3 regions of the Providencia rettgeri genome follow, and region 1 is predicted to be linked to each of the others. Evidence: predicted binding sites of a transcription regulator. Region 1 holds the regulator's gene; each other region holds the start of a gene.
The links. Region 1 encodes LexA, which represses DNA repair genes until DNA is damaged. Its sites were predicted from a motif close to TNCTGTATGTACATACAGNA; they were not measured.
Positions count from the first base shown of each region.

Region 2: a site for LexA is predicted at 1,034-1,053, ahead of umuD (translesion error-prone DNA polymerase V autoproteolytic subunit). Genes of this name have one in related genera too.
Region 3: a site for LexA is predicted at 723-742, ahead of mutH (DNA mismatch repair endonuclease MutH). Genes of this name have one in related genera too.

Region 1 covers NZ_CP163512.1:4,065,706-4,067,977, forward strand. The annotation lists gene plsB (glycerol-3-phosphate 1-O-acyltransferase PlsB) at 1-324, opposite strand, end outside; gene AB6N04_RS18610 (diacylglycerol kinase) at 451-825, shown strand; gene lexA (transcriptional repressor LexA) at 961-1,578, shown strand; gene zur (zinc uptake transcriptional repressor Zur) at 1,773-2,272, opposite strand, start outside.
Region 2 covers NZ_CP163512.1:1,110,119-1,112,390, reverse strand. The annotation lists gene umuC (translesion error-prone DNA polymerase V subunit UmuC) at 1-606, opposite strand, end outside; gene umuD (translesion error-prone DNA polymerase V autoproteolytic subunit) at 606-1,019, opposite strand; partial or broken gene AB6N04_RS04985 (hypothetical protein) at 1,178-1,372, shown strand; tRNA gene AB6N04_RS04980 (tRNA-Thr) at 1,434-1,509, opposite strand; tRNA gene AB6N04_RS04975 (tRNA-Ser) at 1,515-1,602, opposite strand; gene rcsD (phosphotransferase RcsD) at 1,816-2,272, shown strand, end outside.
Region 3 covers NZ_CP163512.1:630,109-632,380, reverse strand. The annotation lists gene sgrR (HTH-type transcriptional regulator SgrR) at 1-411, shown strand, start outside; gene mutH (DNA mismatch repair endonuclease MutH) at 976-1,659, shown strand; gene AB6N04_RS02795 (TerC family protein) at 1,731-2,272, shown strand, end outside.

The sequences.
Region 1 (2,272 bases):
ATGGAATGTTTTGACGGAATCTTTACGTGGATCGGGTGAGTAATAGCGAAATACGCGTGGACCATCATCGATAAACACATAAGCAGGAAGCTTGGTGCCATTGATGTCGTTATCAACCAAAGGATCAGGCAGGCCGATAGCCAAGCATTGATGCCGCAGCGTTAGAAGGTCGGACTTAGAGTGATAAGGCAATACATACAGTGTAGGCCTATTGGTATCAAGCTGTAGCTCTGTAATGGGGTCCGATGGAATTAGTTTACTTTTTACCAATAATTTAAGTGGTAAATTCAACGTGTTGTAATATATTTTACGCCATAGTGACATAAATGATTATAGCCTCTTGTTAACAATGCTGCGCAATCATACCAGAAATCCACTGGCAGATCTGTTACTGACAATTCACTTTGACCGTAAAAATCGATTATTGTTTGTATTTTTTAAGGAATAAATATGGCAAGTCAAACTAAGGGCTTTACCCGTGTGATTAAAGCAGCGGGATACTCCCTTAAAGGGCTAAAAGCGGCTTGGGTAAATGAAGCGGCATTTCGTCAAGAATCCGTTGCTGCTGTGATTGCGATTATTATCGCATTTTTCTTAGATATCAGTTATGTGGATAGGATATTACTGATCAGTTCAGTGGTGCTGGTGGCTATCGTTGAGTTATTAAATAGCGCTATCGAAGCCGTTGTTGACCGCATTGGCAGTGAATATCATGAACTTTCAGGACGTGCGAAAGATATTGGCTCTGCCGCTGTGTTTGTCAGTATTGGTTTGGCACTATTTATTTGGCTATTGGTTTTATGGCAGCGTTATTTTGCTGGCTAGTTAATAAAGGTTGTTTAGAGCTGAGAAAAAAGTCAATTGATAACAAATACCTAAATTCAGCAATTTAACTGTTCCAAATCTTCATTTACCTGTATATACTCACAGTCTGACTGTATAAACAAACAGGGGAACGGAATGAAAGCACTGACAGCTCGACAACAGCAGGTTTATGATCTGGTGCGTGAACACATTTCGCAAACGGGTATGCCTCCTACACGTGCTGAAATAGCAACAAGCCTTGGTTTTCGTTCGCCTAATGCGGCAGAAGAACATTTAAAAGCCCTGGCTCGCAAGGGTGTAATTGAAATTGTTTCTGGGGCATCACGGGGTATCCGCTTGCTTCTTGAAGAAGAAGCTGACGATCAAGGGTTGCCTTTGATTGGGCGTGTTGCCGCTGGCGAACCTTTATTAGCGCAAGAACATATTGAAAGTCACTACCAAGTGGATCCTGAACTTTTCAGGCCTCATGCGGACTTTTTATTACGTGTGAATGGTATGTCGATGAAAGACATCGGTATTATGGATGGTGACCTATTAGCGGTTCATAAAACACAAAGTGCGCACAATGGCCAAGTGATTGTTGCGCGCATTGATGATGAAGTAACTGTGAAACGTTTTAGGCAGCAAGGTAACCGTGTTGAGTTAATTGCTGAGAATCCTGACTTTGCGCCGATTATTGTCGATTTACGCGAACAAAGCTTCACTATTGAAGGTTTAGCAGTAGGTGTGATCCGCAATAGTGACTGGTATTAATTCTTAGGTTATCAAACGAGTTGCGTATGGTAGCTTGTTAGATGGCTCACTGATTGCCGGCAGATTTCAAATTGATGTGTAGAGATCTGCCTGCTTTATTTGCTTCCTTTCTTATCTATCCTTTCTTTATATCTCTCTTTGAACATTCGTTTCTTATATATAAGCAACGTGGTGAATTTTACTACGTCCAATTGCTACTTTTTCTTTGCAACGATGGGTTGTGCATGATCATGACTGCAATGTGCGTGATCTTGGCAGCTATCAATTTCATCACAGCTTTTACATAGACCATGGTTTTCAACCACAGTATGGCGCAATCGGAACTGGTTGGTTTCCGCAAGGCTGATAATAGCGGCTTCTATTGTTGCGCAATCACTTTCTGTCACACTGCCGCAGTGATCACAGATAAGCATGACAGAAATATGGCTAGGGTTATCAAAATGGTGGCATACGACGTAGCTATTGGTTGACTCTATTTTATGAATAAAGCCTTGCTCCATTAAAAACTCAAGCCCACGGTATACGGTAGGGGGCTTTGCTTGCGGCTCAACTTCGCGCAGCAAGTCTAATAAGTCATAAGCACTGATTGCCCCGTGTTGCTTGGCAATTAAGCGTAATACAGTTTCCCGTTGGGGAGTCAGCCTAACACCTCTTGATTGGCAGATACGTTCTGCCATCACCAGTATCTTATCTT
Region 2 (2,272 bases), 1.4 Mb from region 1:
CGCGGTATAAATGCCCATAATTTTTAATTTAGCAGATATTCTTTGTCCTATACCCCAAACCTCTTCTATTGGAATAAGTGACAGTAGTTTTTTTTGCCTATTGCTATCGGATAGCTCAACGACCCCTCCAGTTTTCTTCCATGTCTTAGCCGCATAATTAGCAATCTTAGCTAGCGTTTTTGTTGAGCCTATTCCCACCCCAGCGGGCAAATGAGTTCGCTGCAATATTGTTGATTGAATTTCTCGCCCGTAATCTTCTAGATTAAATGTATGAGTCATGCCAGTGAAATCAAGAAATGCTTCATCAATCGAATATATCTCTAAGCGCGGAGCATACATCGATAGCAGGGACATCACTCTATTGCTCATATCAGCATATAACGCATAGTTAGAGCTAAAAATGTTAATGTTATTTTGTCGGTAATAATTTTGTCGCTCATAGTAGAGCTCCCCCATTTTTATACCGAGTTTTTTTGCTTCCGCTGAGCGGGCAATTACACAGCCATCATTGTTGCTCAGGACGATTACTGGCTTTCCAGCCAAATCTGGTCTGAAGACTTTCTCGCAGCTTGCATAAAACGAATTAACATCAACCAAGGCAAACATTACTGCGCCTTGTGAATTATGTATGTGACCACGCCAAATATCTGCAAATCCTGTGCATCACCTATCGGTATAGGCTGAAAATCAGGATTCATCGGCATCAACATCGGTGGATGAGACTTCAGCCTCTTAACAGTAAACTCACCATCAACGCTAGCGATCACAATATCCCCATCTTTTGCTGCCAGTGCGCTATCAACAATAACAACATCACCATCATTGATATTCGCATCAACCATCGAATTGCCTTCGACCCGTAACATATAGGTGCTGTCAGGGTGCTTAATCAACGTACTATTGAGGTTTATCCTCTCCTCCATATAGTCAGCCGCTGGCGATGGAAAACCTGCAGGAACCCTATCAAGAAATAACGGAATATTAAGAATTGACTCAGAATCGATAAACTCTAGCTTCATAGCACACCAAAAATAACTGTATTTATATACAGTATATTCCAAGCGTTTTAGTTGTAAAGATGATTTTTTAAAATCAAAACACGGTATGTATAGACAATGATGACTAATTTTTGCCTTTTCTTTCCCGTACTTTCATCCATTGCTTACGGAGTCAATCTTCAAGTACAAAGCTTGTTCAGTCCAGTATTCGATTATCTACACGTCAAGAAATGGGAGGATGGGAATCCATAGAAATGGTGAGAAGGTATGCTCATTTAGCACCGAATCATCTAACTGAACACGCTATGAAGATCGACGAGCTAGTGTCACACGATGACACAAACATGGCACAACCACGACTTAGAGCATTGTAATTATGCGCACAAATAAAAAGAAAAAACCCGCTACATCGATGAAATGTAACGGGTTCTTATTTGGTGCCGGCTACCGGAGTCGAACTGGTGACCTACTGATTACAAGTCAGTTGCTCTACCAACTGAGCTAAGCCGGCGAATTTGGCGGAGAGATAGAGATTCGAACTCTAGGATGGTTACCCATCGGCGGTTTTCAAGACCGCTGCCTTCGACCGCTCGGCCATCTCTCCATGGGGCGCGATTATGGAGGAATCCCGTCCCCTTGTCTACCCCTGAAAGTAAAAAAATTGCTTTTTTTAATTCGTTTGGCTAATCTTCACTCAATTGTTCTCTTTTTACCAAGAAAAATGATAATATCTGTGCAAAATCGGAGTCTACTATTACTCTAGGCGTATGATTTTTAATCTAATAATAAATTTGCCGATGGGATCGCGTGCTCGAGTATGTACAGACAAACATTATTAAAACCAAATGTCCTTTCACGCATTTTTGCGACGTTTATTGTATTGTTGATTGTGATACTTTCATTATCACTTTTTAACTACTATCAGGAATGGGTAAAAAGCCGCCAAACTGCACTTCACAGTATGGCCTCACGATTAGCTTATCAAATAGAAGATTACCGTTATCAAGCAAACCATATATATAAGCTTGCTAATGATAAATCCCCTCCTCCTACAAATAACACTCTCTCTGCAATGGAAATGCGGCATGACATCTATTGGTTAACCAGCGCAAACCAGACGCTAGATGCTATTGTATTCGGCCCAAGCAAAGGCACCAGTAACGAGCTGGCGATTAAATTGGCAAATTATATGGAAATTGTTTGGGGGGCCAGAAATGAATATAACTCCATGTATTATCTCAATGGGTTAGATAATACTTTGGTGCTGGTGACTA
Region 3 (2,272 bases), 920 kb from region 1:
ATTATGAAACGCGTTTTGCATCAACAAGGTGTAGAACTAAAAATCAATATTATTGATTATGATGACTGGTATAATGGTGACGCACACAGCGATATTTGGCTAGCCACCGCCAATTTTTTTAAGCCTCTCGAATTTTCGATTTTTGCCACCTTGTATGAAATGCCACTGTTACGCCAATGTCTTGGTGATAACCTTAATAGCCAACTGAACCAATGGCGAGCGAATACCTTCGATGTAGAAGCGTGGTGTGAAAGCTTAATTGACTCACAGATCTTCCACCCTGTGTTTCATCACTGGTTAGAGCTGCAAGGGCAGCGTACGATGCGTGGTGTACGTATGAACACCTTCGGTTGGTTTGATTTTAAATCTGCATGGTTCAAACCCGCTGAGGATAACCTACCTAATTATTGATAGTTATAAACAACCAAAGTGAATAATAAGGATGTTATTCACTTTTTCTGTGGATATCTATGTGAACAACCTTATAGTAATCAGGGTATATCCCCAAAGTGGTTTTTTATCAAAAATAATCTTAATCTAATAAACTTTGATAAATCAAATGAATAACGCTTCAAGAAACCCATTATCCACCGTTCAACTTTTTGGCTAAAAAGCTTAGGACTTCAACTGAACAAATATCAAACAACGTCGTATTTATCCACAACTAATGCTTTTAACTTACTCATTTTCTGTGACAAACGTCATAAAACGCTATTAGTCAAGGCTGTAAATACACACAGTAATCGCTGTTTTACACAGTTATCCAGAAATCCTGTGGATAACCTAGTGCATGATCCTGTGATTATCTTGGGATGAACGTGAATAACCCGATAAACAGATTTTAGAACAATCAAATAAAAAACATTAAATACTTATATATCATGCAGTTAAAAATCTTCACAAAAAAGTGTTATACTCTTGCTACTATGTGAATTATTTTTGTCTGTTTTTTATACACTTAAATTTCAGAGCATTATGCCATTTACACCACCACTACCGCCAGATAACGAAGCCACCTTAATGAGTCGAGCTCAAGCGCTTGCCGGCTATACTTTAGGTGAGCTCGCCCACCTCGCAGATATCCCCATTCCCCCTGATCTGAAACGGGATAAAGGTTGGGTAGGCATGTTACTTGAGTATTATTTAGGCGCTAGTGCAGGCAGTAAAGCAGAGCAAGATTTTGCACATATTGGCATTGAACTTAAAACCATCCCTATCGATCGCCATGGTGTTCCACTCGAAACCACCTTTGTCTCTGTTGCGCCCCTGACAGGAAATAGCGGCTTAACTTGGGAAAATAGCCATGTTCGCCGTAAACTATCACGCATTTTATGGTTTCCTATCGAGGGGGAACGCCAAATTCCCCTAGCCGAACGGCGAGTAGCGAATCCTCTCATTTGGAGCCCATCCCCCCTTGAGGAACAATTATTAAAACAAGATTGGGAAGAGTTAATGGATTTGATTGTATTGGGGAAGGTCGAAACAATTACAGCACGCCATGGGCAAGTCCTACAAATTCGCCCAAAAGCGGCCAATAATAAAGCACTAACTGAAGCGATTGGCGAATTTGGCCAACCCATTATGACGTTGCCTCGTGGCTTTTACCTTAAAAAAGACTTTACTGCCCCGCTGTTAGCTCGGCACTTTAACCTCGCTTAATCAACAAGGTGTCGCCTGTACCAAAGCAGACGATAAAATTTTATCACTGTTTCATTGTAGAAGGTACACAGATGTTTGAGTGGATACTCGACCCCAATGCATGGATGGCACTTGCCACCCTAACTATATTGGAAATTGTTTTAGGCATCGATAATATTATTTTCTTGAGTATCGTTGTGGGTAAACTCCCTGCTCACCAGCAAAATAGCGCCAGACGCACGGGGTTGATTGCGGCGATGATAATGCGCCTCGCCTTATTAGCCTCAATAGCATGGTTATCGCGCCTCACTACGCCACTCTTTAGCGTTGCTGATCATACTGTTTCTGCTCGCGATATTATTTTGTGTGCCGGGGGGATTTTCCTTATATGGAAGGCCAGCCAAGAAATTTTTGAAACCATTGAGGGAGAAGACGAAAGTGACCTTGCACAGCGGCAAGTGCACTCCTTCTGGGGAGCAATTGTGCAAATTGCACTGCTAGATATTATCTTTAGCCTTGACTCAGTTATCACCGCTGTTGGGCTATCCGATCATCTGTTTATTATGATGGCAGCGGTGATCATTGCCGTACTTATCATGATGCTAGCGGCAAAAAGTATTGGGGAATTTGTTGA